DNA from 2 places in the Cohnella algarum genome. Region 1 is predicted to be linked to the other one. Evidence: riboswitches for the same ligand, from Rfam matches in the RefSeq annotation. Region 1 holds a riboswitch; the other holds the start of a gene.

What was found. Region 1 has a riboswitch for cyclic di-GMP ahead of JW799_RS15315 (EAL domain-containing protein). Riboswitches for the same ligand answer to the same signal wherever they lie in the genome.
Region 2: another riboswitch for cyclic di-GMP. It lies ahead of JW799_RS12910 (transglutaminase-like domain-containing protein); the one in region 1 lies ahead of JW799_RS15315 (EAL domain-containing protein).

What each region holds. Positions count from the first base shown of each region.
Region 1 covers NZ_JAFHKM010000002.1:3,452,819-3,456,024, forward strand. Annotated here, with positions in the region: gene JW799_RS15305 (GGDEF domain-containing protein) at 1-752, opposite strand, end outside; gene JW799_RS15310 (hypothetical protein) at 790-1,101, opposite strand; gene JW799_RS15315 (EAL domain-containing protein) at 1,128-1,871, opposite strand; cyclic di-GMP riboswitch class I at 1,899-1,985, opposite strand; gene JW799_RS15320 (tautomerase family protein) at 2,180-2,566, shown strand; gene JW799_RS15325 (HAD family hydrolase) at 2,621-3,206, shown strand, end outside.
Region 2 covers NZ_JAFHKM010000002.1:2,825,868-2,829,073, reverse strand. Annotated here, with positions in the region: gene JW799_RS12915 (diguanylate cyclase domain-containing protein) at 1-392, opposite strand, end outside; gene JW799_RS12910 (transglutaminase-like domain-containing protein) at 586-1,398, opposite strand; cyclic di-GMP riboswitch class I at 1,412-1,496, opposite strand; cyclic di-GMP riboswitch class I at 1,538-1,621, opposite strand; gene JW799_RS12905 (class D sortase) at 1,675-2,349, opposite strand; gene JW799_RS29625 (LPXTG cell wall anchor domain-containing protein) at 2,427-3,203, opposite strand.

The DNA.
Region 1 (3,206 bases):
CGCAGGACGAGTTCCCGAAACGTCAGCTTGCCGAGATCCGGTTCCGCGCCGGCGTCCAGCCATCCGACCGAAGCCGATACGTGCGCCGGACCGACGGAGAAGCCGTCCGCCAGCGTCCCGACGGCATCTCGAATGAAGGAAGGAGGACGTTTGCTAAGCACCGCGAATTCGTCTCCCGCATACCGGCATAGACAATCTTCTTCGCCGAAGACGGATTTCAGTTTCCCCGCGAAGCCGCAAATAAGGTCATCCCCGACCGGATGCCCGAACCGCTTGTTGACGACGCCGAAATCGTTCAAATCGATGAACAAAAAATGAAACGGCTGGCCGCGCGCGATCAGATCCAACGCAATCGCCTCGAGATAATCGGATCTGAACAGTCCGGTCATCGGATCGGTCAGCTCCGCAATCCGGGAAGCAAGCGTCTCCCGGGTGACGATCCCGGACGGGGATCCGTCCTTCGAACGGACGAGCAGCCGCTCAATGCCGTTCTCCGCCATCAAGTTCAGAGCGTCCCAAACGAAGGCGTCCTCGACGGTTCCGATCGGATCGGCAGTCATCGCGTCGGCAACGATCCGGTTCGGATGCGTCGTTCGCACGTCGCGCGACGTCAGGATGCCCGTGACCGTTCCCGCATCGACGACGAGGAGGGAGCCGATGCGAAACCTCTCCATCAGTTCGGAGGCATGGAGCACGCTTCGACCGGACGACACGCTATGAATCGTGCGAGTCATCACTTCGCCGACCTTCATCGGATGTCGACCTCCCGTTGCACGGATACCTCCACCTTCAGCTCCGAGCGAAGCACCATCGTTTCGTTGATGAGCCCTCGGCTTCCTGAACGATGACGTCCATCAGTACGCTCTCGTCCAGCATTTGCAGAAGGGAGGTGCGGATGAGGACAGCCTCGATCTTCGGATGGTCGGTCCGGACCACGGAGAACTGGTCGGGGCTAAGCGCCTCGGCCATTCTGCGCACGGCTTCCGGACCGATCGGGGCGCGCCTGCCGATAATAAGCAAATCCTGCATGGGCGGCATTTCAAACTCGGAAATTTTTAATGACAGCATCGCTTTTCTCGAATAGTTCTTTCGGTCTTCCAATATCTACGACTCCCTTTTCCGAAGATTTAAGGGACGCCCGTTGAGTAGAGGTCCGCCAGCCGCTTCGGCTTGGACAACAGAAATCCCTGTCCCAACGCGACGCCCAACTGCTGCGCCTGCATCAGGTCTTCCGTTTCTTCAATCCCCTCCAAGATAAGCAGCGTGTTGTCCTTGCAATATTCCGCAAACAACTTCAACATTTTGCGTTTTTCCGCGTCGACCTGCAGATCCCTGCCGAAAAACCGGTCCAGCTTGATCATGTCGGGGGCGATTTCGATAATTTTCCTGAGCGTCGTCGCTCCTTCCCCCACATCGTCGAATGCGACAAGAAATCCGGATTCGCGGAGCCAACGCAAGTTGCCGATAAAGTTCGCGTCATCCCAGCTCTCCGCTTCCGTCACCGTCTCGTTGATTTCGAATACGATCCGGTCTGCCAGAACCAGATAATCCCGCAAAGCCTTTTCGATAAAATGCGGGAACGTCTCGTCCGCGAGCGAGGACGGAAAGACGTTAAGAAACAGGTACTCGCCGGACTCCTTCCGCTTCTTGTCGGCAAAGAAAGCGGCGATAGCGCTGTATACGGACAGCGTATCCAGCTCGAACAGCTTGTTTTGCTCCGCGGCCGCTTTGAAAAGCAGGTCCGGCGAGCGAACGGCGTCGCAACGGATGAGCGCCTCATAACCGAGCACGGACCGGTCGGCAAGATGCAGCACCGGCTGAAAAAGGTGATAAAAATCTTGCTGCGTAATGAGATTTTCCATCGTAGTCATGAGTTTTCCTTTCTGATGATCGACAATTTCGGTAACCCGGCTGCCTTAGATTCTGGATCCTTAGGCCCATGGGCTTTGCGCCCCTTTTTTTCAAAAGGTTTGCGATTTTCGGTTTGAACGCACCAGTCGAAAGGACCAAGTTGTCACCCTTTTTACCTATAAAGATAATGTTTCGCCATAAATCGACTAAATTCCTACGGAACATGCGTTCGATTTTCGGGGCGGCTTCTTTTGTTTGCCGGGGAAATCATGATACGATAGAGGCGGATACGGAGTTTCAGAAGGAGACAGAGAGAGGTGAGCAGCCAATGGCTCAGGTAAAAGTATACGGTATTCGCGAACGGCTTGGAGCGGTAAGGGAAACGCTGTCGGACATTATCCATATGTGTCTGACGGAAGCGTGGGGAATTCCCGAACAAAAAAGATTTCAACGCTTCATCGGGTTGGACAAGGCGGATTTCATTTTTCCCGCCGACCGTTCCGAGCATTACACGATTGTAGAGATTATGATGTTCGAAGGTCGTTCGGAGGAAGCGAAAAAAAACCTGATCCGGCTGCTGTACGAAGGAGCGGGAGCGTGCGGGCTTACCGAGAACGATCTGGAAATCGTCCTCATCGAGATGCCCAGAGGCAATTGGGGCATTCGCGGAAAATCCGGAGACGAGCTCGCGCTTTCGTACGCGGTCGATATTTGAACCGGCCGCCATCGCCGCCGCAAGCCATGCTGGAGAAGAAAGGAAGAGAAGCGATTGATCAAGGCAGTCGTGTTCGATTTTGACGGAACGATATTGGATACCGAGTCGGTGGCGTACGACGCGTTTTGCGACATCTTCTCGGACCACGGCCAGAAGCTGGAGCTCGAACGCTGGGCGCTGGGAATCGGCACGTGGGGCGCCTACGACCCTTACGAGGATTTGGAGCGGCTTTGCGGCCGACCGATCGACCGCCCGGCCGTTGAACGTCTGTTCAACGAACGGTTCGCCGCCAAGTCCAAAGAAGTCGAGCTTCGGCCGGGCGTCATCGCGACGCTGGAAGAAGCGAAGCGGCGGGATTTGCGCATCGGTCTTGCGACGAGCTCTTACCGCCGCTCGGTCGAACCGCATCTGAGGGAGCACGGGCTGCTCGCTTATTTCGATGCGATCCATACGGCGGACGAGGTGGAAAAAGTCAAGCCCGACCCGGCGCTGTACAAGCTTGCGCTCGCATCGCTAGGCGTCCGCGGAAACGAAGCGGTCGCGATCGAAGATTCCGTCAACGGGCTGAGGGCGGCGAAGGCCGCCGGCATGTACGGCATCGCCGTGCCGAACCCGCTGACGGAAGGAATGGACTTTTCCG
Region 2 (3,206 bases), 630 kb from region 1:
CAAGGGGCGGCCAAGCCGTTGTAATGCATCGACGACAACCCTGCGGCCAGCAGCGTCGTCCCCGCCATGCATTGGCGCAGGTTCAGGCTTTTTTCGTCCATGATCCAGCTGGCCATCAGCACGGCCGTGACGACGGCGATCAGCGCCACCAGAACCGAAGTTAAAGCGAAAAGAAACGGAAACGTCCGGGAAACGTCGATCATTTCCGAGAAAAAATCCGTCCCGATGCCGAAAACGACGGTCACCGCCGCCTGAACCGCGGCGAGCCGCCCTTTTTCCCCTTTCGAAAGCCCGATCTTGCCCGCGAAGCTCAGGCAGGCATATAAATTCACGGCTGCGAGCGCGTAGACGATCATTACCGTTACGATTGAATTTCCTCCAAAAGCAAACATATCCTTACCTCTTTCGTTTCGTTGCCTGAAATTTCGGGACGAACGACCCATTGCCGGCCCCGAATATCGCTCATTCAAGTATAGCCGTTTGAACTGTACAGAAACTGAACGCTCGATTTCGATCTGAAAAAAAGCCCCGAAAACCGCGCTGCGGCTCGGAGCTTCCTGGGCTTTTTTTGCAAATTCCAAGGCTTTAGTACACCTTGTCCGTCGTATAGAGAGCGGCATCCTTGATCATTTGGAAATCTTGCTTGCCGGCTTTGAGTCCGGCGTCGACCGTCGTATCGATCGTCACCCATTGGCCGTCCAGAAACACTTGATTCCAGGCATGGTACTCGGTTACGTACGTCGTTTTGCCCGTCACCAGCTTCGTCGGGATATCGAGCGCGCGCAGCATGCCGGCCGTCAAGGCGGCGTAGCCGTAGCAGATATCCTTGTTGCTGGCGAACGTGCGGTCGATTTGCGGCAGGTAATCCGGCGTGGCTGCGGCCGCGAGCTCTTTGTCGTACTTGACGTTGTCGATTACGTATCGGTAAACGGCGGCCACCTTTTCGGCGTCCGTCTTTTTGTTCTGCGTCAGTTCCTTCGCCTTTTGAACGGCGATGCTGTTCGGCGTCCAATCGATGTTCTGTACCTGGTTCAAATAAACGGCCGTGCCGTCCTGCAAAGCGAGCGTCAGCGTTGCCTTGTCCACGACTTTGTACTGATTGCCGCTGACGTTTTCCAGAATCGTCACCGTGTAGTCGCCGTTGCCCAACTGCAGAGGGAACCATTCGACAGGCTTGTCCGCTCTGAGCGTATAGGTATATTTTCCGGTGTCCTTGACGATCATGGCCTTCGTTTTGACGTCGGCTTTGACTGCATAGCGCACGCCGACCGCCCCGGTATCCAGCTTTGTCGTGTCCAGCCATTCCGCGCCGGTTTCGTTGGCGGCGTAGGCTGCGGCGCCAAACAACATGGTAAACAATATAACGATCGCGGCGGTCGCGAACGCGAGCTTGCGCATTCGTAAAACTCCCTTCGGCGGCCAGGCTGCCATCTCGCTAGGAGGAAGGCCCTATGGCTTTGCGTCCCTGCCTTTCGACAGGTATGCCATTATCGGTAAAGTTTTCAGAGGCTTCGAAAAAACAAAAAAAGCCATGTCGTTCGGCAACTGGCTGCCATCTCGCTCGGAGGAAGGCCCTGTAGCTTTGCGTCCCTGCCTTTCGACAGGTTTGCCGTTATCGTGATAAGCTTTTACATAAAAATTATACCATTATTTGTCGAAATAGAAAAGCAGTTTTTAATCCGCCGTCGCGGCGGAATCGGTTATTTTGGCGTGAACGATCAGACGATGCGTGGGGTTGACGAGCGGATCGCACGTAATGAGCGTCAAAATGCGGTCCGTTCCGTTCGGCTCCAGCACGGAAAGCTCCGTCGGCTCCACGATTTTGATTTCGTAAACCGTGTAGCTGTAGCTGCCCTCGCTTGTCTTGACGTCGATCTTGTCGCCGATTTCCACTTCGTCGAGCCGGTTGAACAAGCGGCCCTTCGTTCTGGCTCTATGCGCGGCGACGGCGGCATTGCCGACCTCTCCCAGCGCGGCCGTCTCTGTCATGTGCGCCGCGGCGTGCTTCATGTTCTGCTTGGTGGCCCCTTCGAGCACCGGCAGCTTGACGTCGATTTTGTCGATCGTCAGGATGGCGAGCGGCCGTTCGTCCTCCGCGTACGCGGCAAACGGGTCGGGCTCCTCCGGTTCTTCTTCCTGCGCGCTTTGTTCCAATAGCGCGTTCACTTTCGCCAAGCCGTTCTTTAGCGTAGATACGGAAGACGACAGCCGATCGTCGGCTTCGGCCAGCTCCCGCTCCGCGGCAGCCAGCAACTGCGCCTGCTTCCGGTCCTGAACCCACTCGTTCAGATGCGGGTAGCAGATCAGAAAAACGCCCGCCAGGATGAAAAGCAAGTACAGCTTTTTCATGTCGTTATCCCTCCTGGGCCGTGGAGAAGCGTGAATGCAGCGACGCATTCAGGCCGGACAGGCCCGCGTTCATACGGTCAGTTTACGCGTTTTTTGCGCAGCAGGCAAACGCCGAAAACGGCAAGCGCCGATCCGAACAGGTAAAACGGAAGCGGACCGGACTCGCCGGTCTGCGGCAGCGTGCCAAGCGGCGCCTCGTCCTCTTCGATCGTCTTCGCGGCATCAACGCCGTGATCGACGGTTCCGAGCGGCACTTCCTCCTCGGCCACCTCGATCACTTCGCCCGTTTCGTCCGAGCCGGCGACATACGACGCCGCTTCCGGCAGTTCCGGAATGACGTCCGGCTTCGCCGCCATTTCGACGGTTCCAAGCGGTACTTCCTCCTCGGCCACCTCGATCACTTCGCCCGTTTCGTCCGAGCCGGCGACATAAGACGCCGCTTCCGGCAGCTCCGGAATGACGTCCGGCTTCGCCTCCGTTTCGACGGTTCCGAGCGGCACTTCCTCCTCGGCGATCTCGATCACTTCGCCCGTTTCGTCCGAGCCGGCGACATACGACGCCGCTTCCGGCAGCTCCGGAATGACGTCCGGCTTGGCCTTCGTTTCGACGGTTCCGAGCGGCACTTCCTCCTCGGCGATCTCGACCACTTCGCCCGTTTTGTCCGAGTCGGCGACATACAACGCCGCTTCCGGCAGCTCCGGAATGACGTCCGGCTTGGCCGACTCAGAGGCCGCGCCGAGCGGCGGTGCCGAAGCGGCCGATGCCGCCCCCACGTCCGAGAAAGCTCCATAGGCAACGACAAGCAACACGGCCAACAAGCGCAAATTGACCATCGTTTTCAAAAATCTTTTCACAGC